2 linked regions of the Blastopirellula marina genome follow. Each later gene encodes a partner of the first gene's protein in a complex. Links are inferred from orthologs where the notes say so. Each region holds a gene or a part of one and is shown on either strand. Other genes may lie near its edges. The genes, in order: hisH and hisF.

Evidence for each region.
Region 2: the proteins of hisH (region 1) and hisF are in contact, whole or in part, in a crystal structure (PDB 6RU0), measured with the Thermotoga maritima proteins. The link is inferred for Blastopirellula marina from one-to-one orthologs. Residues at the interface, in WP_004080484.1 of Thermotoga maritima: Asn15, Arg18, Arg22, Arg117, Leu118, Pro119, His120, Met121, Gly122, Trp123, Asn124, Asn134, Gly135, Tyr136, Tyr138, Val140, Tyr158, Glu180, Lys181, Ser182, Ser183, Lys184, Ile185; in WP_004080486.1 of Thermotoga maritima: Met1, Leu2, Ala3, Arg5, Ser40, Glu41, Asp45, Glu46, Ala70, Glu71, Ile73, Asp74, Ile75, Pro76, Phe77, Asp98, Lys99, Ser122, Gln123, Glu161, Thr195, Leu196, Asn247, Arg249, Glu251.

What each region holds. Positions count from the first base shown.
Region 1 is NZ_PUIA01000042.1:77,639-90,159, forward strand. What follows is about bases 2,365-5,273. They hold hisH (imidazole glycerol phosphate synthase subunit HisH), read left to right. Parts: upstream 2,365-3,469; coding sequence 3,470-4,078; downstream 4,079-5,273. Other genes in these bases: C5Y96_RS15500 (hypothetical protein), read left to right, coding at 2,365-2,439; C5Y96_RS15505 (flagellar motor protein MotB), read left to right, coding at 2,502-3,302; hisA (1-(5-phosphoribosyl)-5-[(5-phosphoribosylamino)methylideneamino]imidazole-4-carboxamide isomerase), read left to right, coding at 4,196-4,918; C5Y96_RS15520 (hypothetical protein), read left to right, coding at 4,932-5,273. In the rest of the region: C5Y96_RS15490 (shikimate kinase), read left to right, coding at 1-482; C5Y96_RS15495 (prepilin peptidase), read left to right, coding at 484-1,782; more of C5Y96_RS15500, read left to right, coding at 1,846-2,364; more of C5Y96_RS15520, read left to right, coding at 5,274-5,711; C5Y96_RS15525 (elongation factor G), read left to right, coding at 5,826-7,919; C5Y96_RS15530 (serine O-acetyltransferase), read left to right, coding at 8,277-9,251; C5Y96_RS15535 (hypothetical protein), read right to left, coding at 9,248-11,890; C5Y96_RS27395 (hypothetical protein), read right to left, coding at 11,944-12,096; C5Y96_RS15545 (FHA domain-containing protein), read right to left, coding at 12,178-12,521. UniProt on the Escherichia coli protein: IGPS catalyzes the conversion of PRFAR and glutamine to IGP, AICAR and glutamate. The HisH subunit catalyzes the hydrolysis of glutamine to glutamate and ammonia as part of the synthesis of IGP and AICAR.
Region 2 is NZ_PUIA01000017.1:143,534-159,458, forward strand. Bases 6,068-8,931 are described here. They hold hisF (imidazole glycerol phosphate synthase subunit HisF), read right to left. Parts: upstream 7,952-8,931; coding sequence 7,184-7,951; downstream 6,068-7,183. Other genes in these bases: C5Y96_RS06555 (type IV pilus twitching motility protein PilT), read right to left, coding at 6,068-7,113; C5Y96_RS06570 (hypothetical protein), read left to right, coding at 8,433-8,786; C5Y96_RS06575 (ATP-dependent DNA helicase), read right to left, coding at 8,797-8,931. Also shown: C5Y96_RS06520 (PSD1 and planctomycete cytochrome C domain-containing protein), read right to left, coding at 1-569; C5Y96_RS06525 (TerC family protein), read right to left, coding at 725-1,555; C5Y96_RS06530 (sugar phosphate isomerase/epimerase family protein), read left to right, coding at 1,769-2,722; C5Y96_RS06535 (DUF4190 domain-containing protein), read right to left, coding at 2,719-3,468; C5Y96_RS06540 (hypothetical protein), read right to left, coding at 3,518-3,874; C5Y96_RS06550 (GspE/PulE family protein), read right to left, coding at 4,151-5,965; more of C5Y96_RS06555, read right to left, coding at 5,965-6,067; more of C5Y96_RS06575, read right to left, coding at 8,932-10,821; C5Y96_RS06580 (hypothetical protein), read left to right, coding at 11,023-11,712; C5Y96_RS06585 (hypothetical protein), read left to right, coding at 11,775-12,497; C5Y96_RS06590 (hypothetical protein), read left to right, coding at 12,530-13,264; C5Y96_RS06595 (Gfo/Idh/MocA family protein), read left to right, coding at 13,355-14,551; C5Y96_RS06600 (hypothetical protein), read left to right, coding at 14,690-15,631; C5Y96_RS06605 (VOC family protein), read left to right, coding at 15,662-15,925.

The sequences.
Region 1 (12,521 bases):
TGCTGGCGCATCAGCTGAAGTGGCCGCTGGTTGATGCCGATATTTACGTCGAGAAGCAAGCCGGTAAATCGATCGCCGAGATCTTTGCCGCGGCCGGCGAGTCAGGCTTTCGTGATCTCGAAACACAAGCCCTGATCGAACTGACCGAACAGTCAGGCCAGATCTTGTCCTTGGGGGGCGGTGTTATCCTGCGGGAAGAGAATCGCCAGCGGATCGCCGACACTTGCTATACCGTTTGGCTGACCGCTTCACCAAAGGAAATTGCCCGGCGACTATCTGGCGATGCATCGACCCAAGCTCGTCGTCCTAGTTTGACCGGTAAATCGACACTGGAAGAAATCGAAGAAGTCTTGACGAAGCGTATTCCGCTTTACCGGCAATGTGCTGACCTGACGATCGATACCCAACGCAAGTCGCCTAAAGAGGTGTCTCGTGCGATCTTGGACCAACTCCCGTTGCCTTTAGCGAAGAAAGAACAGTAACGTGGCCTGGTGGGAGAATCTTGTCGCACTGTGGATTGGAATTCCGCTCAATGTGCGATTGGTAATACTGTTTGTGTTCGGTGCGATCGTGGCCGGGCAACTCAACCGGGCCATCTATCGCTGGACGTGGGTTCCCAAGAATTATGATCCGTGGAGTAAGCCTCATCCGGATGTCCCGCCGCGGAACCTTTTCGATAAGGTGCCAATCTTTGGCTGGCTTGGGTTGTCGCGGGAAAGCAAGGTTCACGGCACCGTGCATTGGTTGCAGCCGCTGCTGATTGAGCTGGGCTGCGGATTCTTCTTTGCCTGGTATTACCACTGGGTGATCTCCGGCAAACTCGTTCCCATCACGGTAAATGTTCCGCTGGGGGAAGCGGCGCTGCATGCGATCTACGTGCAGCACATCGTATTGATCTCGTTTATGGTGATTGCCACCTTTGTCGACTTTGATTCGCGAACGATCCCCGACTACGTCACTGTTCCAGGCTTTCTGGTCGCGTTGATCTTCTGTTCGCTCGTTCCTTTTGTGGGACTGCCGATGCCAGATGGTCCGCCCTTTTTTGGGTTGTCGCAGCCTGGCGCGAAGTTGGATGCGATTCCGCTACATGCAGCGGCGCTCAGTAAGTGGCCGGAAACTTGGAATGGAAGTTCCGCACTCGCGGTCGGTCTGGTGCTGGCGTTTGGTTGGTGGTTTGCCCTATGTCCGAAATTGATTTGGATTCGGGGCGGAACGACCAAGTTCTTCCGCTACCTGGTGGCCAGCTTCATTCGTTATTCGCTGAACTGGTTCTACCTCGGGATGCTGGTACTGCTGATTGCATTCGTCTCGGCTGCCTGGCTGTGGGGTGGTGAAGCGGTTTGGCAATCAGTCTTCAGTGCCCTGCTCGGAATGGCCTTCGCCGGATTGTTGATCTGGCTGGTCCGCTTCTTTGCCAGCCTGGCGATGGGGCAAGAAGCGATGGGCTTTGGCGACGTTACGCTCATGTGCATGATCGGCGCGTATATCGGCTGGCAGCCGGTGATGGTGATCTTCTTCATGGCACCGTTCATCGCCTGCGTGTTTGCGATCGTGAACTACTTGCTGACTGGCGATGCGTATCTCGCTTACGGACCCTACCTGTGCATCGGCACGCTCCTCACGATGATTTTCTGGGGCGGGCTGTGGCAGCAGTATGGGCCACTGTTGGGACTGGGACCTTGGCTGCCGGCCTTGTTCCTGGCGTTGCCGGTAGTGCTGGGGGGCATGCTGACGGCGTGGGTTTGGATCAAGTTCACGTTCATCTATCCGGATAAAGCATAGTCCGCAGAATCGTTACAGGCGGACCGTTAACGGTGAGCTATCCTTGCTGCAAGGACCCCACCCATGCTTTGGCCACAAACCATCGACAACTTGAAGGATGCCACCGATCTTGTTCGGCGACGCCGCTACGGCGTTATCCGAGTGGAATCGGGCACATTCCACTCGTTAACGCTGCGTCCCTGGCCGAAGCTGATTTCCCGCCTGGAGATCGAAACGCTGGGACGCTGGAAGCATAGCCGGGGTGGGGATCACGTTCGGTTGTATTACAACTTCCCACTCAGCTCGCCTGGCTTTCTGACCTTGGCCTACATCGAGTCAACGCAGCAGACGACTTGGAAGACCTTACGCCGCAGCCTGGAAGTGTTGGACTGGGTGGCCCAGGTCCGTGGGGCGAATGCCAGCGTGTGCGAGCTTTCCAACGAGAAGATCAGCACGCGGCTGATGGGCCGCCTAGGATGGGAACCCCACTGCGAGCAGTTGGCTGGTCGGCACTTCATCAAACGCTTCTATGGCCAGTATCCGCGGCATGCGTGGCTGCCGGTCCCGACTGAGACGCTAGGGAATTTCCGGAGAGACGTCCGATCTCTTGATCTGGCCGCGACTTTCGCGGATAGCGAGCACGAAATCGATCTTGTCGATGATAGGGTGGGTTGTTAATATCCGCCGCAATTCCTGATTTTGTCTCAAGTTTACCCGGCCCTTAGTCGACACGGCCTGCCATGTTTCGTCTTTGCTGTTTCACCTTGGTCTCGCTAGCACTTGCTGGCCTGGGCTGCAATCAAAACGCAGCCTGGCGGCAACAGCAAGTCCTTGCGCAGCAGCAAACCCAGGCCCAGATCGCCGAGTTCGAACGCCGTGCTTCCGGGTTGGATGCCTCGAACCAGGACCTGCACTCGCAGCTGGCTCAAGCCCAGCAGCAGCAAAGGATCCTACAGGACGAACTCTCGCTCGTTCGCCGCCAACTGAACGACACGACCAGCCAACTGGCACAGTCGCAGGAACTGGCCAAAGAACAGCAGCAAAAAGTTCAGACGATGATGGCTTCAACCCAATACCGTGGCGGTGCGGTGATTCGGCCGAATAACAGCCTGACTTCCGAACTGAGCAAGATTCAGATCCCCGGCGTCACGGCCCGCCAGGACGGCGACGTGATTCGTATCGAAATCCCCGCCGACGCGTTGTTCCAAACGGGAACCAATTCACTGATTCCCAACTCCGACAACATCCTCTCGCAGCTGACCGGTATCCTGCAACGCGACTTCCCCCAGAACAAGATTGGCATCGAAGGGCATACCGACAATCAACCGGTAATGCCCCCATACACGTCCAGCCATCAGTTGTCGGCCAGTATGGCCCAAACGGTCTTCGATCAGCTCACCTCGCGTTACCGCATGAACCCCGACCGACTGGTGGTCGTGGGGCATGGTGCGAACCATCCGGTCGTTTCCAATGCTACCCCGGCTGGGCAGCATAAGAATCGCCGCGTCGACCTGGTGATCTATCCCCAGTCAGACAACTAGGTTTCCCCCGGGGAACCCCTTCTACCGCCTAACCTGTCAGGCCAAAACGAACTACAATGGGGCTCCTGGACGAACTTTCGTCCTTTGGTTGTGTCCACTGCGGGGATGCTGTTTCCTTGCCGTGTGTCTGTCGTTGATTTGCCTCGAATAGTGAACTTGCTCGCCTGATGATCACGATCGTCGACTACCAGATGGGTAACCTGCGGAGTGTCCAAAAAGCCTTTGAAAAGACAGGGCATGCCGCACATATCACCAGCGATCCGAAAGAGATCGCCGCGGCAACCAAGCTTGTTTTGCCAGGGGTCGGGGCGTGTGGTGACGCGGTCGACGAGATCCGCCGCCGAGATCTGGAAGGGCCAATTAAGGACCAAATCGAAGCCGGCACCCCGTTTCTTGGGATTTGCCTGGGCCTGCAGATGTTGTTTGATGTTAGCTACGAAGGGGGCGAGCACGAAGGCCTGGGGATTCTGCCCGGTAAGGTCGTGAAGTTCGAGCTGCCCCATGGCTATAAAGTCCCCCATATGGGTTGGAATCAGGCTCACTTCGTCCACCGGCCACCCATTTTTGAAGGGATCGACGAGGGGACGAATTTCTACTTTGTTCACTCGTATTATGTCGTTCCAGAAAACGACGATGTCGTGGCGATTACCGCCGATTACGGCGGCCCGTTTTGCGCTGCCGTCTGGAAAGACAATCTCTACGCCACGCAGTTCCACCCGGAAAAGAGCCAACAGGCCGGGCTGACCGTATTGCACAACTTTGCCCAGTTGGCGTAGATATCCCCCGCATTAACTTGATCTAGTGGCAAGATTTTCCTTGCTGATTCTTAACCGTTGTGAGATATTGCCAGGACGCCGAAGGGTTCGGCCGTTCGGCGGAGAAAGGGACCCACGATGCAAATTTGGCCGGCCATTGATCTTCTCGGTGGCAAATGCGTGCGACTCCAACAAGGAGACTACAACCGCGAAACGGTCTACGGGGACGACCCGGCTGAAATGGCGAAACGATGGGTCGAAGAAGGAGCCGATTGCCTCCATCTGGTCGACTTGGATGGGGCCAAGGACGGAAGTCTGAAAAACCGCGAAGCGATCGCTGCGATCGTGGCTGCTGTCGACATCCCCTGTGAAGTGGGCGGCGGAATTCGCGACGAGAAGACCATCCAGGAACTTCTCGATCTCGGACTGGCCCGCCTGGTGATCGGCACCAAGGCCCTGCGTGAGCCCGATTGGTTTGCCGCCATGTGCGAGAAATTCCCGGAAAAGCTGGTTGTCGGAATCGATGCCAAAGAAGGCATGGTCGCTACCGATGGCTGGCTCGAGGTGAGCACCACCTCGGCAATTGACTTGGCCAAAACGTTTGAGCATCTGCCGATCGCGGCCATTATCTATACGGACATCGCCACCGACGGCATGCTGGCCGGTCCCAATGTCGAAGCGATGCAGGCCATGAAAGAGGCCGTCAAACTGCCGGTCGTCGCATCTGGTGGTGTTACCTCGGTCGAAGACGTCAAGAACCTGACGGTCGCCGGACTGGATGGTGCGATCGTGGGACGTGCTTTGTACGAAGGCCGTTTATCCGTACGCGAGGCGGTCGAGGCCGCCGGCGGTGTGAGGTAACCAAATAAGTCCTATGCCCGAGCGTGATCTGACTTCTGAATCGGTCGTCCCAAGCTCGGGCACATCTTGGGGACTTCGTTTCAGCCTGGGCGCGATGATGGTGATCGTCGCCCTGTTCGCTGGGGTGTTTGGTTATCTTTCTTATTTCCGTTCGGCCAAGTGCCTAATGGTTTATTCGGTCACCACGCTACCTGCCCAGGATGTCGATGGCCTGGGGCTCGACTTCCATCCGATCGACGATTCTCCGTACCAATGGGCGTTTGATTCCGACGATGCTGTAGCCCAGCTAGTTCACCTGAAGAATAATGCCGAGAGACCTCTTTACGACAAGCAGTTAACGGTCGCCTATTGGCCGCGTCAAGCCGACACCTACACCTATATTCGTCCGGTGGCGATTAACACCGAGACAAGTCCTCATCCAGACTTCGCGAGTGGCGAGTTCGCAGGCTTCTGGGGCGTACGAAAAGTTGGCGGTCAATTGGTGTTTCGCGTCGAAGGTCATACTGCGCATCGCCAGCCCAAAGTAGCTGGCTTCGACGAAGATCAGTATGGGCGTTTCGACGAGGTAGCCGGGAATCTGTTTTATGAAGGTGAGTTTCCGGTATCCGGACTTATTTTCGCCGCCCCCGTAGGAGACGATCAGATTCACCTTTTCCTGATTCAAGCCGAAGAAGTGAGTGCAAAGGAACCGTTCGTTCATCGGCCGGGGCCTATCGATTCATTGGAGAAGCAAACCGAAATAACATCCAAGCAACAAGATCCACAACCGGAAGCAGATAACAACGACGAATAACACTAAGAAGCCATCAACAAATCACCCCACGGAGAAGAGGTTCCCCGTGGTACTCCCCATGTGGGAAAAGCCCTTTACTCGTGTCTAATCCCAAAGCACGAAAGGAGTTTAGTTATGGCAAGTTTTGCAACCGAGACCGTCCGCGATATTGTCTTATGCGGTCATGGTTCGACTGGGAAGACGAGCCTGATCGACCGCCTACTTGAGATAACGCACGCGGTGGACGGAACACACAGTGTGGACGACGGAACGAGTGTCTGCGATTTCGAGCCGGAGGAAAAGGCTCACCATCTTTCCATTGAGGCGACTCTCGCCCACTTTCAACATCAGGGACTTCGCTTCAACGTAATCGATGCTCCCGGCTACCCCGATTTCATTGGCCATACGATCTCGGCCATGCGCGGAGCCGACACCGCGATGATTGTGATCGACGCCCACGCTGGCATCGCCGTCAACACGCGGCGAGTCTTTCAGGAGGCTGAAAAGGCCGGTATCGGCCGGATGATTGTGGTTAACAAGATCGATACCGAGCATCTCGACTTTGCTACTTTGATGCAGTCGATCCGCGATACGTTCGGCCAGGCCTGTGTGCCGATTAACTTTCCTCGGTTAGAAAGCGGCGCGATCGTCGGTGTGGTCGATATTTTCGACGAAAAGGCCGATACCTCCAACGCCCCGATCGACCCAGCCATCTACAAAGAGTCGCTCGTCGAAGCGGCGATTGAAGCAGACGAAGTGTGGATGGAACGCTACTTCGAAGGAGAAGTCCCCACCAACGAAGATTTGAAGACCCTCATCCCCAAAGCAGTCGCCAACGGAACGCTGATTCCGATCGTCTGCTGCAGTATCAAGAAGGCCGTGGGGATTTCCGAACTGCTCGACGCGATGGCGCTTTGTTCGCTTCCTCCATCCATGGTGCACCGCAAAGCCAAGAGTGGTGATGGCTCGGAGATCGAACTGTTGGGCGATCCCAACGGCCCGCTCGCGGCCCAGGTATTTCAAACCCGGATCGATCCTTTCGTTCAGAAGCTGAGCTACATCCGCGTGTACAACGGAACGCTTCGCAAAGATATGACCCTGCCTGGCAGCAATGGCCGTAAGGGGCTACGAATCGGTCAGCTACTCGACGTGCAGGCCAACCACCTCGAACCGATCGATCAAGCGGGACCAGGCGATATTGTCGCCGTCGCGAAGATGGAGCAGTTACATACCGGCACCAATGAAGGAGAGTTGGAACTGCCTATTATCGAGTTCCCCCAACCAATGGTCGGCGTGGCGATTCGTCCTAAGAGCCGCAACGACGAAGCGAAGCTCAGTATGGCCCTGCATAAGCTGGTCGAAGAGGATCCGACGATCCAGATCGAACACGATCAGGAAACGCACGAACTAGTGCTGCGGGGGATGAGCGAACTTCATTTGGCATTGATCCAAGAGAAGCTGGCTCGCCGCGATCATCTGGAGATTGAAACATACGAACCGCGAATTCCGTTCCGTGAATCGATCACCTATCCGGCACATGGTTCCTATCGCCATAAGAAACAGTCTGGCGGTAGAGGGCAGTTCGGCGAGGTGCATATCCGCATTCAACCTCTTCCTCAAGGAACCGACATCGCGACGTTCGCTACCAAGGATAACTTCCCCAGTATGAAGCATGCCCATTACTTCGAGGCAATGAATTTCCTGTGGGTCGATTCGATCGTGGGGGCTTCGATTCCTGGTAACTTCATGCCGGCGGTCGAGAAGGGCCTGTTGGATCGGGTGCACAAAGGGGTTCTGGCTGGCTATCCGCTGCAAGACCTGTGCGTCGAAGTCCATTACGGGAAGCACCATCCGGTCGATAGCTCGGAAACGGCGTTCCGGATAGCGGCCTCGGCGGCGCTGCGCGAAGTTTGCAAGCAAGCTGGCCCGCAGATGCTGGAGCCGATGGTCGACATGCACGTTACGGTTCCGATTGACTGTGTTGGCGACGTCTACAGTGACATGGCGACGCGGCGAGGTCAGATCTCAGGCACCCAGGAAGCCGGGGCGAACATGCAAACGGTGGTTTGTGTCGTTCCCTTGGCCGAGACTACTTCGTATGCCCGGTCCCTTTCCAGTCTGACCGGAGGGCAGGGGAGCTACAGTATGAGCTTCTCGCACTACGCCCCGTTGCCATCCCATTTGCAGGATAAGCATCGTCAGCATATCGAAGAGGAGGACGAGAGCTGACCCGAAATTCCCGAAGCTGATCCTTCCGTGTGCTTGCCCTCGCTTTTAAGTTTGCGAAAATACGAAAGCGAGGGCATCTTTATTGATTGTTCGCATAAGGGTCAATTTAACTGCCTATCACGTCGAAAACATTGGTGACCTAATTGTCAGGCCGGGCATCCAAAAGCCATTAACCCTGTGGAAAAGTCCATGCAACCGGCAAACTTGAACCGAACCATGCATCTGCTGGCAACCTGTTACTGTCGAACCTGTCTCTGTTGTTGCTAACCCCAACGCATGCTGGCACCTGCTGCCACGACAGACCTGTTCCATCCGTAACAACTCTCTCCGTCGGTTCAAAATAGAAGGATATTCGCCATGGCCTCTGATGCACGTCTGAAAGAAGATCTTCCGACGCTGACCGATCGCATCGTCAGCACGTACAAGCAGATCGGCAAGATCAATCACCTTGGCCATTGCCCCCTGCCGAATTACGAAGTCGTAATCTCGATTTTGGAAGACATGAAGGAGATTCTGTACCCCGGCTACCAGCGCCGCGAGGGTCTGCACATGGGGAACATCACCTATCATGTGGGCGACCTGATCGATGGCTTGCACGATAAGCTAACCACGCAAATTGCTCGCGCCTTGCGGCACGACGAGCGAGTCAACGGCAAGCCGGATACTTGCAACCCATTGGAAGAGACCGACTACGAAGCCAAAGGCCAGGCCATGGCCATCGAGTTTCTGAATCGGATTCCCGATCTGCGTGAGATCCTGGCCACCGATGTACAAGCAGCCTACGACGGCGACCCGGCCTGCACCAATCTGGATGAAGTGATCTTCTGCTACCCAGGCCTTGAAGCGATCACCGTTTATCGCGTTGCCAACTTGCTGTACCGACTGGGCGTACCGTTCATCCCGCGCATGATGACCGAGTGGGCTCACAAGCAGACTGGGATCGATATTCACCCCGGTGCGACCATTGGAAGTTTCTTCTTCATCGATCACGGTACTGGCGTGGTGATTGGCCAGACCTGCGAGATCGGCAAGCACGTCAAGCTGTACCAGGGCGTGACGCTCGGTGCTCTTTCGTTCGATACCGACAACGAAGGCAACATCGTCCGTGGCATGAAGCGTCATCCCACAATCGAAGATCACGTGGTGATATACGCCAATGCGACGGTACTCGGCGGACGCACGGTCGTCGGCAATCATAGCGTGATTGGTTCCAGTGTGTGGCTTACCAGAAGTGTCGACCCCAACACGACGGTACTGCTGGAAAAGCCTCGCCTGCGTCTGCGATCGGAAGCGGTGGAAGAACTTCAACCGGAACTCAACTTCCAGATCTAAGAGAGCCGCTTGAAAGCAGCCAGGCCAAACTTGGCTGCCAACAAGATGACCAGTGCCAGCCAACTGAGGCCGGACACAATCGCTCCGATAACAAACGATCGGGGCCAATAGGTCAGCGTAACCTGCGTATCGCCTGCTTCGACTGGAACGGCCATCAGGATGCGGTTGGCACGGAAGACGGGAACGCCGGTTCGCTGGATCCCTTGGGCATCTGTGATTGTGCACTGCCAGCCAGGGTCGAAGTATTCGCGAAAGATAACCCAGCCATTCTGAGTGCCGGCCAGGGTCAACTTCATCTTCCCCGCACTTGTTCGGTGTAGCGTCGTGTTGACACTTGCTGTTCTCGGTGCTGGTGGTCGCTTGAGTCGGTTTTCCGAGGAAGCTTCCAGGATGACAGGAAAACGGTTGGCCAAGTCCCACTTGTAGGTAGATGGCCAATTGCCTGCATTGGCTCTCTTGATTACTCGGAATTTGTCGCTGCTGCTTAACACCCCCAAGAGTTGCCGGGTCTCTTCGAGACTTTGCTGCGGAGCTAATGGATCAATCGGAGCGTGCCAGTCGATATCGGCTTGCCACCATGCTTCCTCCCAGGGACTGCGGGTGGTTGGCCAGCCGATGCCATGTATGTCCTGCACGAATTTCATCAGAGTCTTGTCAGCCCGGGCGAGTGACCAGACTGTTTCGTAGTCTCTGGGAGTAATACTCACCACTGAAGGTGCAAAGCGTACCGTGTCCAAAAGGTGAAATCTTGGAAAGTCGTTCTGCCGATCAATCTTGAGCCCGGCGATCATTCGATCGTCGGAACTGTGCTCGGCGAACTCCGTTGGGTAATGGTTTTCGGTGCGATCGAAGAAATTCGTTGGTTCAAAGTCACGCTTTTCCAGCGGCAGCGATGTCATGTCGAATCCGTTCGTATTCCAAAGATCTTCCGAGGCCGTCGGAGCAACCCAGGCATTGCCGACTGCTAGTTCCCCGGTCGCGACGATGAGCACCAACGCGACAGCGAGCCGTCGCGGCAAGACGTGCAAGCCGACGATGCCGATTATCAAAGCGACTGCGGCTGAGATCAGTCCGACCGACATCTGCGAGATTCCGGCGGGCGCATCAAGCGGTCCGAATAAGATGTCGTTGGGCACACGGGGAAGCGTTGAGCCTAGCGACGTGGAGGTCAGCCAAACAATGCCACCGACAACAATTAGTATCGAACTCGTACCGATGGTTACACCCAGCAGGCATTTCCCAGCCCGCAGTTGGTCGAGCCCTCTGCCAGCAAGCAGCGGCATGGCGAACGCTAGAAAGATCCACCACTTCGCCGGATAACGAAACTGGGCGTACCTCGGCACGATCATGTTCAACAGCCAATACAAGCCGCCAAAGGGCGAACCAATCGGCAGGCTATCACCGTCCCATCCCAGGCCGTAGCCAATTTCTAAAATCAGCCAACCGATGCCATACCACCCAAGACTGGCTATCAGGCCGAACAAGCCGATCGCTATCAGCCAGCGGTCGACCCGCCGCGACGGCCGGTTCCAAATCGCGTAGGCAGCGAGAAACATGGCCAGCATGCCCATGAACAGCGAGGCAAACCAAATGCGACCTTCAGCCGGAATCGCCCTTACCCAGCGTTCGTTTTTTGGATACATCTTCCCGCTGAAATTGGCAACAAATACGCCAGGCCAGTTCCAGGGACCGATACTGAAATCGTAGCTATGCCGCGCGTGCGTGTTGGGTTTGGGGTTTCCCAGCAACGCATTGAAGCGATCTTTTTCCTCGGAGCCTATGCCGCGAGCAAGTTCATACATGCTACGTGGCTGATCGGTGGTTGCTCGCAGGCTGCGTTTGGCCCATTCGCTCGTCGGGAGAATCTGTATCGCCGACAAGCCAGCGGCAAGCAATGCACAACCAACCAGGGCTCCCACTCGAAATGCCCGCCACTGAAGCCAGGCCTTCCAACTGGGAAGTCTTCGCCAAGGTAAGACGCACAAAAAGGCCCCCATGGCCAGCATCATCATCGTATGAAAGGCCAACTGAGGATCCCCCCCCAGAATCATCATGGTGAGCGCCAGGGCCAGGGCAATCCCCGGCAGCAGGGCAGGGCGGCGGGCAAGCATCCAGCCGCTGGCCAGCGCAAACGGAAGCCAACTCGCCCCGACCAGGAAGATAATATTCGCATGGTACGAAAGGACTGGGCCGCCAAACGTGTAGGTGATCGCTGCCAGAACCGCGCCCCATACCGAGCATCGCCAGGTGCGAGCCGCCCAGAACATGCCGCCGTAGGACAGGGCAAAGTGCATGACCACATACATACGCAGGCCAAAATTGAAGCCCAGCGGCGTCAGCAGCAGCAGCTTGCCGGGATAGAAGACACTGGGCGTGGCATCAGCCGCCAGCGGCATGCCGATTCCATCGAAAGGAGACCACAGGGGGACTTCGCCTGCTTTCCACTGGCGTGTCACTTCATGAAACAGCGGATAATAGAAATGGGCCGCGTCTCGAAAGAGGAACTGTTCCTGGTAAGCAAATGCTTTGCCGAAGAAGAAGGTCGCCAGAAAGAGAAAGGGCAACCAAATGCCCACGAAGGTTCGCAGACGGTGGAGCGAATCGGGGCGGACCGGGGATGATACGGAGTTGTGGTTCACGCCTCCGATGCTAATAGGCAGCCGCGTGGTTGGCAACTTGTTCCGGGAAGAACTCAGTTGGTTGCCAACAGTCGCTCGTACAGCTCTCGCAGTTCGTCTTTCAGTAGATCACAGCGCGCCGAGATGACCACGGAAGGGTCGTTGCTGGTGGCAATCGCCGTTCGGCTTTGGCGCAGCGACTCGAGCACGTCGTCCTCGTAAGGCATGAGCGATATCGACTCATTTCCAAGGATAGGAGCAATCGGTTGCATCAAACCTACTCTTCCGATTCACGGGGTTATGCCGAGTCAGGCTGACCGGCGAAGTGCTTCAGTGAATGTTCTACCGTCGACTCGCGAGCGAATGTCGTGAAGCAATCGGTGAACGGTCTCGATGCCGTCCTGGGCTTGGCCATCGGTTGCCACCCAAGGCAAGTCAACCGGTGAAGTTTTCGATTGGGGCAACTCTGACGATTGAGCCACCGAGTTGGCCGATTTCTGAAAGTGGAATTCGTAAGGACCGCAGCGAATGCGATCTCCATCCTCCAGTTGCTTGATGACCATGTCCTCGGCATTCACCGTGAGGATGGGTTCGGCCACCAGGCACCGCAAACGATATCCGTCGTGAGTACGGAGGATGTAGGCGTAAAGTT
Region 2 (15,925 bases), on another replicon or contig:
CGACGGTCGGTCTTTTCGCTCGGGACGATCCCTTTTTCAGCAAGTCGATTTTGAACGAAGTGATCGATATCGTTGGCAGCCCAATCCCCTTCGACCTTTGGGGCAGGCGGATTTTCGATCGGTTGGTAGGCCCAGTGATGCTGCTTGTCGTCGACCAATCGCTGGTCGAACGAAGCAGGCTGAAGCGGTTCAGACTCTTCCGGCCACGGCAAGCCCAGCTTGACCCACTGTTCGATCGCCGCGATTTCCTCGGCTGGCATCTGACCGCTGGGAGGCATCTCCAACGTTTCGTAGCGAATGGCCTGGATCAAATCGCTTTCTTCAGGCTTACCGACGACAACCGAAGCTCCGGAATCGCCACCTTTGACAACGGCCGATCGCGCGTCGAGACGGAGGCCACTTTCCTGCTTTTCAGGGCCATGGCACTCGACACATCGTTTCATCAAGACCGGTCGAACCGACTTCTCGAAGAACTCGATGTGCTCAGGAGAGAATTTATCTTCAGCCGATACCTGTGCCGTGAGAATGAACAACACGAACAGGACAAGCGGCAGTGCGAACGTCCGCATAGAGCTTAGCCACTGAGGTTAGGTGGGGATGGACAAAGGGTGGGAACATGGAAATTCCATGCTCCCCCTATTCTACCGCACCGCCTGGCATCGGTCCAAGTCTATTTGCGTCCTTGCAGGAGCAAATTACCCCTCATTTGCGGGAAAAGGTCCGATTACGAGCCCTCCGCAGGATGGGCATGCGGCTCGCCTTCTGCCCCATCGGCGGCCGGTCTGCGCCCCTTCATACGTACCCGCATGTTGAGGAACTCGACCCCCAGTGCAAATGCCATCGCAAAGTAAATGTATCCCTTGTTGAAATGCGTGCCTGCCCCTTCGGCGACCAGCATCACACCAATCAGAATCAGGAAGCTGAGAGCCAGCATCTTTAAAGTCGGATGCCGCTCGACAAACTCCGAAATGGGATTAGCAAACGTAATCATCACCCCCACCGAGATCAAAACGGCTGTCACCATCAGCCAGATTCCACCGACTTCCATACTGCCAATCGTGACCGTTTCTTTCACCATCCCTACGGCAGTAATCACCGAATCGAGCGAAAAGATTACGTCTAGCGCCATGATCTGAAAGATGACACCGGAAAACGTTGCCGGGGGCCTCTTCTGCCCCTCTTCACTATGTGGATCATGCTCGAGCTTCTCGTGAATCTCGAACACACTCTTCCAGATCAGAAATAAGCCACCAAAGAAGAGGATCATGTCTTTCACTGAAACCCCTTCAAGTTCTTCGTGATGATGGAAGAACTCGAGATCGCCAAAGATCCAACTCCAGTGGAAGAACGGCTCTTTTGCCTGCATCACCCACGAAATGGTGAACAACAACAGAATGCGCATGATCAGCGCGGCCATTAACCCCACGCGGCGGGCATTAGGACGTTGCTCTTGCGGAAGTCGCGCCGACACGATCGCAATGAAGACAATATTGTCGATGCCCAGAACGATTTCCATGGCGGCCAGGGCGATGACCGCGATCAGTGCTTCCCACATGGTGTTTCTTTCAACGTCCCCTAGAATGGCCGCAAGCAGCCACCAACCTCATTTGATCCCCACGATTTGGTCAGTGGCATCATAACTCACGTAGAACTCACTCACCATGCCGCTTTCTCGGCGAAGATCCCTATCTCCGCCGTTGCATGTCGTGTGCCACCCAACCACAATAAAGCGACCTGCGAAGAAATTCCCACCTAAGGATACTGGCTCATGAGCGCGCTATTGGATCGTCGTCAAATGCTTTCTCTCTCGGGCGCTACGGCCCTTGGCTGCATGGGACTCGCCGCAGGCACATCTCCTGCCCTGGCCGCAGCCCAGAAGACCAAGCCGGCGATTCGCTACTGCTTCAACACCAGTACGATCCGCGGCCAGAAGCTGAACATCGAGCAGGAAGTCGACATCGCCGCCAAGGCAGGCTACGACGGCATCGAGCCATGGATCTCGAAGATTCAAGAGTACAAAGACTCAGGCAAAAGCCTCCATGACCTGGGCAAACGCATAGCCGATTCTGGCCTGAAGGTTGAAAGCGCGATTGGTTTCGCCCAGTGGATTGTCGACGACCCAGAGAAACGCGCCGCAGGTCTGGAACACGCCAAACGCGATATGGACCTAGTCGCTCAGATTGGAGGAACCCGTATCGCGGCTCCTCCGGCCGGTGCCACCAACGGACCGAAGTTGGACCTGTTGGAAGTCGCCAAACGGTATCACGCCTTGCTGGAAGTCGGCCGGCAAGCAGGCGTCGTTCCCGAACTGGAGCTATGGGGATTCTCGACGAATCTGAACCGCCTGGGGGAAGTGGCCATGGTTGTCGTCGAAGCCAATCATCCTGACGCGTGCATGATGCCAGACGTGTATCACATCTACAAAGGTGGTTCCGACTTCAGCGGACTCAAAGCGATCAGCGGCAACGTGATTCCCGTGTTTCACATGAACGACTATCCCGCCCAGCCGCCACGCGAACAGATTAACGACAGTGCCCGCGTCTTCCCAGGCGATGGTATCGCTCCCCTGAAGACCATGATCCAAACCTTGGTGGGCAATGGATTCGCTGGCGTCTTCTCGCTGGAATTATTCAATCCCGAGTACTGGAAGCGAGACGCCCTGGAAGTCGCCAAGGAAGGTCTCGACAAAATGAAAGCCAGCGTTCAAGACGCGATCGGTTAGCGAGCGTCCGGGTAGGTTTTTTCCAGTGAGATAGAATCGGCGATCCAGAAGAATTCGTCTTGCGCTTCGCCGTAGCCACGCTCACGTTTCATGAGCACCTGGACATCCCACAGCGGTTTGCCTGACTCTTTGTCGAATATTTGAAACGCGTGGCGTCCGTAGTCGACCCCTTCGTAGACGCTGGTCGAGACGTCGTGGTCGAACTTCGCTGCGAGCGGTCCGCCTTCCCATTCACGCACGGCCTTTAAGGCGTCTTGCGTTTCAAAGGAGATGAGATCTTCGCGGGCCATTTCATCGGTCTGGTAATAGCCTTCCAGCGAGACCGTTGCTGGCTGGCGACTGTTTGAACGCCGCGTCAGCTGGTGGGCTTCCATCGTCTTCTTTTCCAACAGCAGATCGAGCCAGCTTTTGGCCATTTCGCGCGAGGTATTCATCATCACGCGATCACGGACTTTTCCTTGTGTAACTCCAATCCCCAACCAGATGGCTGCCAAGGCCATGCCGATCAGTGCCATCCCTTTACCGGTCAGCACGTCTGACTTACTGATTTTGTAATAGGCCACCAACGACAGAATGATGGCCAATATCGGGATAATCCACAGCACCGACGTAAAAATGGCGAGCACCGAAAAGACACCCAGCACCATCCCGCCAATCGCGAGACGGCTTAACTCTCGATATTCAAGCAGGTCTTCGTTTTCAGCGGAAAATCCAGCACTCGAAGCGTGGTTGGCGGTATCAGTCATACGTGAACGAAAACTTAAATTCTAGGGAGCAATAAACGACAACTACGACTTACCGATCCGCTTCAGCCTGGGCACGTTTCAGCCGAGTGGTGGCGAACTCGACCATGTTGAATCGCTTTCCAGGCATCCCCAAATTCGAAGGAAGCTGAAAGACGACATAACCATACGTACTGCCGGCAAGCGATGGGGGGCTGGGGCCATTCATCATGTTGACGAAATTAGGATCCCCAACCGGAGAAGCAAACAGGGTAAAGCTAATCCAGCAGTACATGACGATCGTAATCATGCCGCAGCCAACCCAATCGAAGATGTGATCGACTTTCTTACCGAAACGTACCGGGTATTTCGACAGCCAGTTCACGTACTTTCTCAGCGAGCCATAAAAGCACCAGAACAAGAACCACATGAAAATGAATTCCGTGAACCCGCTCCATTCCGGTGCCCTTTCGTTAAGTTTCGCCGCTGAGACCGGCGCGATGTTAACGGCGATCACGCTGCACAAAACCACCATCTGGCAATTAAGGAAATTGGTCCAGAAACATTGGTTCCAAAATACCGCGAACAGTGCCAACAACAGGACGACAGTAAAGACAAAAAAGTACACAGTCAAAAGTCCTGGATACGAGTAACAACAATGAAGGCAATCAAACAGCAATAAATCGAAACAAGTGAGAGCGGCAAACTACTCTTTAAGCACACGACTGATTTCTTCGATCGAAGTCACCCCGGTCGCCACCAGCCGAATCGCTTCCTCTTGAAGCGTCTTGTTGCCGGCTTGCTTGGAAGCAGCTCGAATCGCTTCCAGCTTGGGCGTTTTCGTTATAGCGCGACGAATGCCATCGTCGACCTTCATCAATTCAAATATGCCGACTCTTCCGTAGTAGCCAATGCCGCCACAATGCTCGCATGGTGGTTTCTTCGGATCATCCGGTCCCGGAGGCGTCGGTGTCTTATAGAGTTTGTCCACCTTGCTCGGCGGGATTCCCAACCGCTTGAGCAGGGCCGCGCTAGGCTGAAATTCTTCGCGGCATCCCTTACACAACCTGCGACACAGGCGTGTATACAACACGCCGTTGAGTGCACTTGCGTATTCGTCAGCGGGAACTTTCAGCGAAAGAAGCCGCAAGACTGCCTCGGCACAATCGTCCTTCGCATTTACCGTCGTGAAGCACATGCGTTTCGAGTTCGCTTGATCCAGCAATATGCCGAATACTTCCGGACTGTCGATACGACGAACGAACAACGCATCCGGCTGATTGCGGATCACCGACGTCAACACAGCTTCGGGCGCTTCACCTGCGTCGGGATCGTAATACTTCAGAGCGATGTTCATAACTTCCGGCTCGCGACTGTTCTTCAACTCGATCCCCGCGAAGTCACGCATCAGGCGGTCGGTCGAAGACAAGCCGGTGTGCCACAAAGTGGTAAAGCCTCCTTCAGGGCGGGCAGTAAAGACGAACAGGCCGTTCGGGGCTCCCATCAGTCCCTTGACCTCCTGAATCATACCTTCCCGCATCCCCAGATCTTCAAACGTCTCTAGTTTGGCGGTCACAGCAGGAACAGCGAGAATCGCTCGTTCGCCGGTTTGTGTCCCTTGCGAGTTCAGCGAGCACAGCACCTTCTTTTTGACATCGTACTTAATCTCGAACTCGCCCGATTGACGCGCGCGCCGCTCGTTGGGGTTCAAGTTACAGATTACCTTCAAGACCGCCAGCATCTGGTCGCTCGATTCTCGATCGCGGTTTTCCCCGGCAAGCCACACCCCATCGATCAGGTACCGCATCGCGACGGTTTCCTTGGTGTAGTCCATCATCACTTTGGACGCACGACGCGCGATCATTTCGTAGATCAGCTCTTTCACCCAGACGTAGGCATCCGGCATCTTACGAGCCGTGTACAGGTTCTCGGTGTTCTTGGCCGGGTCGCCACCCATTGCCGCGATCTGAATAGCAGGACCCTGGTCCCAGGCCTCTTTCAGTTCCCGTTTGACCTTACCGCCTGACCATGTTCCCATCACGTAGCGGATATGATCTTTCGTCATCACGCGTTCGTGCGGATCCAACAGGTTATTGCGCGTCTTGATGTACATCCCCAGGGGAATGGCCCATGCCAGAATTGCCAGCAGGAACCCGGCAAAATAAGGAATCGCAGCGCAAAACAGCCAGTACGTCAGGCCGAAGGCAAAGACATTCATCGTCACCCATGTTCCCTGCGGCAGCTTCCGCTCGGGGCAGTCTTGTCCGATCCAGTCGGTCGAGTAGACCCACGCGCAAAACAAGAAGATGACCAGCAACAGCAGAAACGGGTTAACGAAAAAACCCTCATCTGTGGGATTCGTTGCCACCGCGGGAGTTGCAGCGGGAGCCGCCGGCGCAGCGGCCGGAACCGGTGCAGCCGCTCCTTCATCTTGAGCGAGCAACGGAGACTCGAATCCCAGCGAAGCAGTAGCCAGGCCAACAAACAAAAGGGCCAAAATCAAAAAAGCGATTCTTCGCATTAAACCATCCCAGGTTGTGCCACATTGATGCCTTTGAGTGCCATCTTCAGCGCTTCGACGTTTGGTGCTACGGCGAAAGCGGTTTCGCGATCGATCAGTTCTTTATCGATCAACGACTTGAGGCTCATCGTGAAGTCTTGCATACCGTCGTCTTTACCGATACGAATCGCATCGGGTAGCTTGCTATCCTTCCCTTCCAGAATCAACTTCTGGACGGTTGGATTCATCGTCATGATCTCGACCGTCGGCACACGGCCCACGCCCGGCTTGATCGACTTGAGAAGTTTCTGCGCAACGATCCCCTTCATATTGAACGCGATGGCACTACGAATCGAGCCATGCATTTCTTCGGGGAACAAGTCGAGAATACGACCAATCGTGCTGGAGGCACTCGAGGCGTGGATCGTTCCGAACACCAAGTGACCCGTTTCCGCCGCGTGAATAGCCGTGAGGAACGTTTCCTGATCACGCATTTCACCAATCAGGATGATGTCGGGGTCTTCACGCACGGCATGCGCCATGGCAATCTCGAAGTCCTTCACATCCTGTCCGATCTCGCGCTGATTGATCAGGCACTTGTCTTCGGTGTAGACAAATTCGATCGGGTCTTCCAGCGTCAAAATGTGCTTGGAGTAGTGCCGGTTGATCCAGTTGAGCATCGACGCGATCGTCGTTGATTTACCGGAACCCGTCACCCCGGCCAGCAGAACCATTCCCTGGTCGAACTTACACAGTTCTTCCATCACTGGGGGAATATTCAGCCCTTCAAAGTTGGGAATCCAGTTGTTAATACGACGAGCAACCAGCCCGACGTTGCCCAGTTGGGTGAACATGTTCACACGGAATCGCCACTTCTCGCCATCGACGTCCACCACGTGGGCAAAGTCGGCACCGCCATTTTCTTTGAAGATTCGCGTATTGCGTTCATCCAGCAGCGGCCACAAGAGCCGCAGCATTTCTTCCGCGTCAATCGGCCCACGGTTGAGGGTCTTCAGCGTACCATTGACACGGACGATCGGCGGACGGCCCACCTTCATGTGCAAGTCAGAACCTTCCAGCTTCACCAGGGCGCGGAAGATCTTGTCGACTTCGTACTCTTTGTCCCCTGAGAGAAACTTCTCAGCTATCGCTTTATCGATCTCTGCCATGACTCTTCTACCTCAGTTCCTGAAAAGTTCGAGGACAAGCCCCTCATTTTGATTCGCGGCGGGCGTGAAATCAAAGCCTCACACAAATTCCCCGGTCGCGCATCAATTCTTTTGTCTCATGAATTGTAAACTGGCCGAAGTGAAAAATGCTCGCTGCCAGCGCAGCATCGGCTTTGCCTTCGAGGATGGCATCGGCCAAATGCTCGGGGTGCCCCGCCCCACCGCTGGCCACCACTGGGATCGTTACCGCCTCGCTGACCGCTCGGGTGACTTCCAGATCGTAGCCATCTTTAGTTCCGTCCCGATCCATACTCGTCAGCACGATCTCGCCGGCACCCAGTTCTTCGACCTTCTTCGCCCAGCTGACTGCCTCTAAGCCGGTGGGCTTGCGGCCACCGTTAATGTGGACTTCCCACACTTCCTGGCCATCTTTCTGCACACGTTTGGGGTCGATGTTCACCACAATGCACTGGCTGCCAAATCGCTTGGCCGCTTGGCGGACGAACTCCGGATCTTTGCAAGCCGCTGAATTGATCGAGACCTTATCGGCCCCAGCATTCAGTAGCGAGCGAATATCTTCCATCGTTCGGATGCCACCCCCAACCGTTAGCGGCATGAACACCTCTTCGGCCGTCCGACGCACCACATCCAGGATGATGTCGCGTTCTTCGTGGCTGGCCGTGATGTCCAAAAACACCAACTCGTCGGCTCCCTCACGCTCGTAGCGCGCAGCAACTTCAACCGGGTCACCAGCGTCGCGCAGCTGAACGAAGTTCGTTCCTTTAACGACACGCCCTTGGTTGACGTCCAAACACGGAATGACACGGCTGGCCAACATCGATGCTAACCGCAGCTTTCAGAAAGGGTTGCATAAACTAAACCGAACCCAGAAAAGGGTCCGTAGAAAGGCAAATCTACTGTAAGCGGGACAGGAGTCAGGGTCAACTAACCCCACCTGAGTGTGGAATGGTTTTCGGCTAGCTTTTAACATCTCCGTTTGGATCAGGCCAAATCGTTGACCTCAACCGATAGGAAGCCGAAGATCGAATTGAGAGGCTCCTCTTTGCACGAGTTACCATGATCCAACCCCGTCAACCTACTTCCGGATTCGCCGACAGCGAATTCCTCGTAACCATCGCTGTCTTAGGACTTTCCCTTGGGCTACTCCTTCCCACGGTAAAGAGATTGCAGGATCTTGGTTTTAGCTGGTGGCTATCCATTCTGCTGGGTTTGGTCCCGGTCGCCCTGTTCTGGATAGCGTTTGCAACCGTTGTGATGGTTTTCTTCAGAATTGCCTTGTGGCTAGAGAACAAGCAGTCATGACATTCAAGCCCTTGTGTCGTCGAAACGGGTTTGGCCCCGATTGGGAAGCGATGTGGTTCATCACGATGCTTGGTATGAGCATCGTTGTGTATGACACGACCGGTAGCCGTGTAACCGACGCAGGGCTCTCGAATGCGGCGGCATTTGCCTTGGGTATGGCCGGAGTTTTCGCGAACTGCTTGAGCTTTCTCTCGCTCGCGGGACTGCTGGTTACGATCAATCTCCTGAGCGACCCGTTTGTCAAGCGAAAGAAATGGTCGATTAGAACTCCCGCTTTGGCAATCACGCTCACTGGATTGATGGCATCGCTTCCGGTCTACTACATTACGGTTTGGCTGGCGGGAATCTGAAGCCTGAGACTTAGATAGAGTCATCCCAAGTCGGCCCCGCCGAGCCTGCCTGGGCGAAGCTATCTTCCACCAGGTGACACTCGGGCAGCGCCTTCAAAAAGGCCCGGCCATATCCCTTCGTCTGCACTCTTGGGTCAAGAATAACCACGATCCCCTTATCCGAGTGCCCGCGAATCAATCGGCCGAATCCTTGCCGCAGCTTGATGATCGCCTCGGGCAGTTGGTACTCCGAGAACGGCTGGCCGCCACGTTCTTTGATTTGATTCAGCCGAGCCTGCAGCAGCGGATGATCCGGCACGCTAAACGGCAGCTTGGTGATGATCACGTTTTGCAGGGCGTCCCCAGGCACGTCGACCCCCTGCCAAAAGCTATCAGTCCCGAACAGTACGGAGCCTGGCGTCTCTTTGAACTTCTGCACCATCTGCCCGCGAGGCATGCCGTCGGACTGGCTGAAAAGGGTGTACCCGTTCCGGCTCATCCAGCGGCTCACGCGCGAGGCACAATTACGCAACATGTCGTAGCTGGTGAACAGCACGAACGCGTGCCCCTGGGTTTGCTCGACGTACCGCTTCACCATGTCGGCCAGGGCCTGGTCGTAGTCGCGTCGGTTGCTCGGGTCTGGCATTCCTTTAACCAGCACCAGCTTGACGTTCTTCTTGTAATCGAACGGACTGCCCGAGGTGACCTCGTCGTTCCGCGTAATACCGATGCGTTCTTTAAAGAAATCGAAGCCTTGATCTGGTGAAGACGACAGCGTCGCGCTGGTCAGGATGACGCTATCCACCTTTTGAAACAGCTCTTCCCGCAGCACTGGCCCTACTTCGATGGGCGTCGCAAATAGCTTCACGCGGCGGTAAGGACCTCGCTGCTGGCTGCTCTCGACCCAGTAGACGGTATGATCCATCTTCTGCATGCGCCATGCTTCGATCGAGTCCCCCATCAAGAAGATCCGGTCCGACAGCGAATGAAAGTCTTGCCGGGTTCCTTCCTCTTCAAAACGATCCCCTTCCGATTTCACCATCTGGGCCAGCTTAGCCAGTGCTGGCGATAGGACGTTGGGGATCAGCTCAGGCACCGTTACGCGGCCGTTGCCACCAGGGTTTTCTTCCAGCCAGCTATCCAGTTCATTGAAAAACTGCTGTGCACGATAGCGGGTATGAACCACTTGGTTCATCGCATCGGTGCACTCGTGGTGAACCAGCAGACCTTTCTGGGTGCGTTCGTTGAACAGCTTGTTCAGGGCGAAGTCGATCTGTGTCGACGTGACCGACATCCCCAGGTGATCGCCGGCGACACCTTCCAGCGTGTGGGCTTCATCGAAGATTACCGCATCGTATGACGGCAACAAACTGACGCCCCCTCTCCGCAGGGCCAGATCGCTGAAGAACAACGCGTGGTTCACGATCAGCAGCTGGGCGTTCTGCATCCGGCGGCGAGCCCGGTAATAGAAGCAGTCGTCGTACGTCGGGCACTTGCGTCCCAGGCAGTTGCCGCTGTCGCTGGCGATTTCGTCCCAGACCCGAATCGCCGGGCGAAAGTCCAAGTCGCTCAGCGAGCCGTCGCCTGTCTTCTTCGACCAATCTTTCAGCGTGCGAAGCTGAGCGGTCTCTTCGTCTTTGTCAAACAAGCTGGCACTTCGCAGTGAAGCGGCCCCCAGCCGGCGGAGGCTCACGTAGTTGCCGCGTCCTTTGGCTAGCACGGCCGTGAACTCTAAAGGAATCGCCGCGTTGATCAGCGGGATATCCTTTTCCAGTAACTGCTCCTGCAAGCTGATCGTGTGGGTCGAGATCACCACCCGGCGAGACTTTTCGCCGCTCCCCTGCTGCCCACAAGCCCACAGGATCGACGGCACCAGGTAGGCAAAGCTCTTGCCGACGCCGGTGCCGGCCTCGACCACCAGGTGGCGGCTTTTGGCCAGGGCCTTGCCCACGGCCTGGGCCATGGCCATTTGCTCGGGGCGTTCTTCGTATTGCTTTAATCGACGAGCGATCAACCCCTGGGGGCCCAGAACGTCCTCGATTGACAGGTTATCCATCCGTGTCTGCTTGACTGATTGTTACTGCTTTACAGGGTCGGCTATTGCTTACTCTATCGCGAATGCCCCGAACTGCCCACCACGATGGGTAAAAGTCGCGTCGTAAGCTAGAGCAGGGACTCGATTTGGAATAGACTAAGGACCGGCCCTTTCCGGCCAACCTTTTCGTTACGTCCTTCTGCGTTGAGAAAGTCATCCACGATGCCGATCGACTTCGATTGCGCCGTTTGCAAACATAGAATTCGCGTCCCGGACGGAGCCGAAGGGAAGCGAACCAAGTGCCCCAAGTGCAGTGCGATTCAGCCGGTGCCATCCGAATCGGACGAATTGCAACTCAAGGACTCTCCGGCAGAAGTGGAACCGCCGCGTCGTCCAAGCGTGCGAGACGCCTTTCAACCAACCAAGCCCGAGCCTACCAAACCGGCGAAAAGCTCTTTCAGTGACTTTGATTCTAACGAAGCCGAAAACCCCTACGCCCCCACCTATGGCGAAGATGCGGTGAAGGTCAGTTCCGAGCATATGGAGGCCATGGAGAAGATTCAAACGCCGGCTCTCATCTGCCTGATTCTAGCAGGACTGGGGATCGCCTCGAACCTGGTGACGTTGGTCATCTCGGCGATCGGTATCATCGGCGAGGGGGCCCGCGGCACGGATGTGGTGATCCAATTGGCCATGTATGCGATCGGCTTTGGCTTCGCGATTGGCCTGTTGGGGTTTGCCAGTTTCGGGCTGATGCAGGCCCGCGACCTCAAGAGCTACGGCCTGGCCTGGGCCGGCTTCATTATCACCTTACTTCCGTGCTCGTGTTTGTTTCCGCTTTCCCTTCCTATTAGTATCTGGGGAATGATGGTTCTGTCCGACAATAGCGTCCAGCGTCAATTCAATTCCTAGCCAGTCATCGGCACATCTGCATACCACGTTGAAATTACCCTAGACCGATCAGGTGCCTAATCATGTCGATCGACTTTCCCTGCTCGAATTGCCACCAAACGGTTCGCGTGCCTGATGGCACTGAAGGCAAAAAGACCAAGTGCCCCAAGTGCCAACAGGTACAGGTCATTCCCGATAAGAACACATTTGGATCGTCGCCGACACCGGCAACCCCTCCTCCAGCCCAGCAGCCCCCCAAGCAGGAATCGCTCTGGGACGACCTGACTCCCGAGTCGACGCCTGCCCCAGCATCCAGTAATCCCTTCGGCGATGCCCCCGATCCGTTCGGTCCTCCGTCGAGCAACCCTTATTCGTCCCCTGCCCATTCATCTTCTTATGCCCAGCGGCCAGCCTCGCGTGCCGAAGCCCGTTCGAAGCTCATGGGGCCTGCGATTGGCGTTTTGTTATGCAACGGCATGGGACTGCTTTTGCTGGCCGTGTGGGCCATCGCTACGATTGTCGAGATTCAAGACGGCGGCGAGCTCAAAGACACGCCTGAGATCGTTGGGGCCAGCATTGCGCTATTCATCATGTTTGGCCTGCCATTTCTCTTGAGCCTATTGTGCATCGTGGCCATGATACGTGCGTTTTACGTCCGCAACTATGCGTTAGTAATGACAGGCTTTATTCTGGCGTTGACCCCCTTCGGCGGAGGTTGCGGCTGTTTTATCGGGATGTTTTTTGGCATCTGGGGTATCGTGATGATGAACGATGATTCCGTCAAAGCCGCGTTTCGCCTGCCCTAGCTAAGCCCTTACCTATTTGAGAAAGCCCCGCGATGCCGATCAGCTTTCACTGCGAAACCTGTCGGCGGTCTATCTGCGTTCCCGACGGCTCGGAAGGCAAAAAGACGCGCTGTCCGAACTGCTATTCGATCGTCCAAATCCCCTTCAGTGGCAGCCCCAAGCTGTCGACAATGACAGAGGTGCCTAAGGAGTCCGAATTTGCTCCGCTGGTGGATGATGACCCGCTGGGCATTGTCGGCAAGACCGAGTCGCGCTGGGATCAACCAACCCAACAGCCTTCGATCAACCCCTTTGCCGACCAGCCTGACCTGCCAGCTTCTGCTCCAGCAACGGCCGTGCTGCCAAAGCAACCTGCCCCAAATAAGCATAAGTCCATACCCAGCCAAGCATCGACCGTTTCACTTTTGGCTACGATCTTGATGCTCCTCTCATTAATCATGCTGATACCTAGCCTGCTGAGCATCGGCGCTAATGTCATCGCGTTGGACGATATCGGCATGGGTAATCCCGAACAAGTGGGATCTCTCGCAGGCATGATTACGGTATTTGTTCTTCAAATCCTGACGATCATTGCCTTGAATGAGGCCCGAACGCTCAGGAATTACTCCACGGCACGCACTGGCATGGTTTTGGCTCTAATCCCTTGTTCCAACCCCGCAACTCTTTTGATTATCCCACTTGGGTTAGCGATTTGGGGAGTGTTACTCATCCATGCCCCCCAAGTTCGAGACGCCTTCGAAAGTGAGCGAGGATATACGCCTGACTGACACGCCCCCCTAGGTGTGCTAAAACAAGCGTTCCCTGTTGAAACAATCCCCAAGCTTTGCCTGTCTTAATTCTCTGAGGAGATTCGCCCCATGGCTACCAACGGTGATCTGAATCGTAAATTGCGAATGGCTTTGGTCGGTGGCGGTTCCGGCTCGTTCATCGGACGTGTCCATGCCACCGCAGCCGTCCTCGATAACCGCGCCACACTGGTCGCCGGAGCACTCAGCTCGAACCCCGAACGAGCCAAAGCTTCTGCTGCCGATTACGACATCCCGGAAGAGCGCGCCTACACCAGCTACCAAGAGATGCTGGATAAGGAAAACGCCCTACCAGAGGACAAGCGGATCGACTTCGTTTCGGTCGCCACCCCCAACCACATGCACTTCCCCGTGGCTAAGGCCGCTCTGGAAGCTGGCTTCAATGTCATGTGCGACAAGCCCATGACGCTGACCCTGGCCGAAGCCGAAGAACTGTACGAAGTCGTGCAGAAGTCAGGTGCCGTCTTCGCGGTCACGCACAACTACACCGGCTATCCGCTCATTCGCCAGGCTCGCGAGATGATCCTGCGTGGTGATCTGGGCGAGATCAACGCCATTCGCGTGCAGTACATCCAAGGCTGGCTGCGAGAAAAGCTGGAAGACACCGATCAAAAGCAAGCTGCCTGGCGTAGCGACCCAGCCAAGAGTGGTGCGGCCGGTGCCTACGGCGACATCGGTACCCACGCCTACAACCTCGGCCGCTACATGACCGGCCTGCTGCCCGATAAGGTCAGCACGAACCTGGCCACCTTCGTCAACGGCCGCACCCTGGACGACTACGGTACCACGGTGATTCGTTACGAAAACGGTGCCCTCTGCACGCTGACCGCCTCGCAGATCAGCCACGGCCGTGAGAACGACCTGGCGATCGAAATCGACGGCACCAAGGCCGCCATCCAGTGGCGTCAGGAAAACCCGAACGAAATGATCTTCCGCCAGAACGGCGAACCTCACAAGATCTACACTCGCAACCCCGGTGCCCCATTCATGACCCCGATGGGCGATGCCGCTTGCCGCATCCCCGGTGGTCATCCCGAAGGGTTCTTCGAAGCGTTCGCGAACATCTACCGCGCCGCATTCGATGCCATGGCCCTGCGTGCTCTGGGTAAGGACTTCGAGAAGAAGGACACCGTTTACCCGAACATCCACGACGGCGTCGAAGGGATGTACTTCATCCAACAGTGCGTTGCCAGCAGCCAGCAAGATGGTGCCTGGCTGCCGCTGAAGCACGAAGCGGCGCGGCGTTAATTCCGCAGGCAGAATCTAAAACACGAAGAGCGTCGCTGCTTAACTGAGCAGCGACGCTTTTTTTATTGCTTCGTCGGATTGGAGCCGTTATCACATGAGCCAGCAAGTTGAACTCGGCACTCATCGAACAACGAAGCAATGTCCCCAAAACCCAAGCGAAAACCACGCAAAACTGATACGAGCGATAGCTGGATTGATCGCGCGCCGCTGATCTCTATCATCCACTGGTTTCTTGTTTGTGGGATGGCCATCGCGATCATCACCATTGCCTCAGGGCTCTTGGAACGCCAACTCATTTCGAGTTCCGCATATTATGGTGCAACGTTCACCCTCCTGGGTATCGCCACGCTCCTTTATTTCTTTACCGGCCACCGCCGCCGCAAAAGAATTCCGGAAGACGAGCAGTATTACTGCGAAATCTGTCATCGCGTGATCAAATATCGTCAGCGTCAGCGCACGCTCGAGCGTTTTCCAGACAAGCACTTTCAAGAACTGTGCCAGCGATGTCGCGAGATCGTGTTCATGCAAGCTTCCTGGGAAGAGCAGCAGAAAGCCATCCATCGAGGTGTGCTCCCCTTATTTCTTCTCTTCTCCCTGGCATGCCTCGCCAATATTGCTTTCTCGCTATTTACCCCTTTGCCGGAACCTTCGCGACAAGGGCTGGTAGAAGCGGAACTCCAGGTCCTCCGTTTCGAACACGGAGATCGCATGCTCGTCGCCATCTATAACAAGCAAGAGGTCTCTCTCTACCTGCCTGGCGACGTCGATCTGCGTCAAAAAGCCAAAGAGAAAAACCTCCAACAAGGGGACTTCGTCACGGCACTGATCGATGACAAAGTGATCGTCGAACTCTCACAGAATGGACAACCGATCTTCACGTTCGCCGACGTTAAGCACGAGGAGTTTATTAGCTACATTGCCGGAATCGTCATGGCGGGGCTCTTCGCGACGGTGCCTATCGGCTGGTATCTTTATTGGGAACACCCTCGCGCAAACCAGGTCCTGCAGACCTATCGCGAAAAACTGGGCCATTACCCACAAGACGTGCGACAGCAGCTCGAAGCACGGACCCGATTCTGAACTCATTGATAGACCCTGAGCCACTCCCCCATGAAAATCGAACACTTCGCACTCCAGGTTGCCGACCCGATCGCTGTTGCTCGCTGGTATGTCGTTCACTTGGGGATGACCATTCAGCGGGGAAGCAACAAGCCGCCGTATGCCCACTTTCTGGCTGATGACGGGGGGCAGATGCTGATCGAGCTTTACTTCAACGATCAGTTCGATGTGCCAGATCAGTCCCTGGTACCGCCGGCTCATTTTCACTTGGCATTTGCCAGTGAAGACATCGAGCAGGATCGTACGCGGCTGATC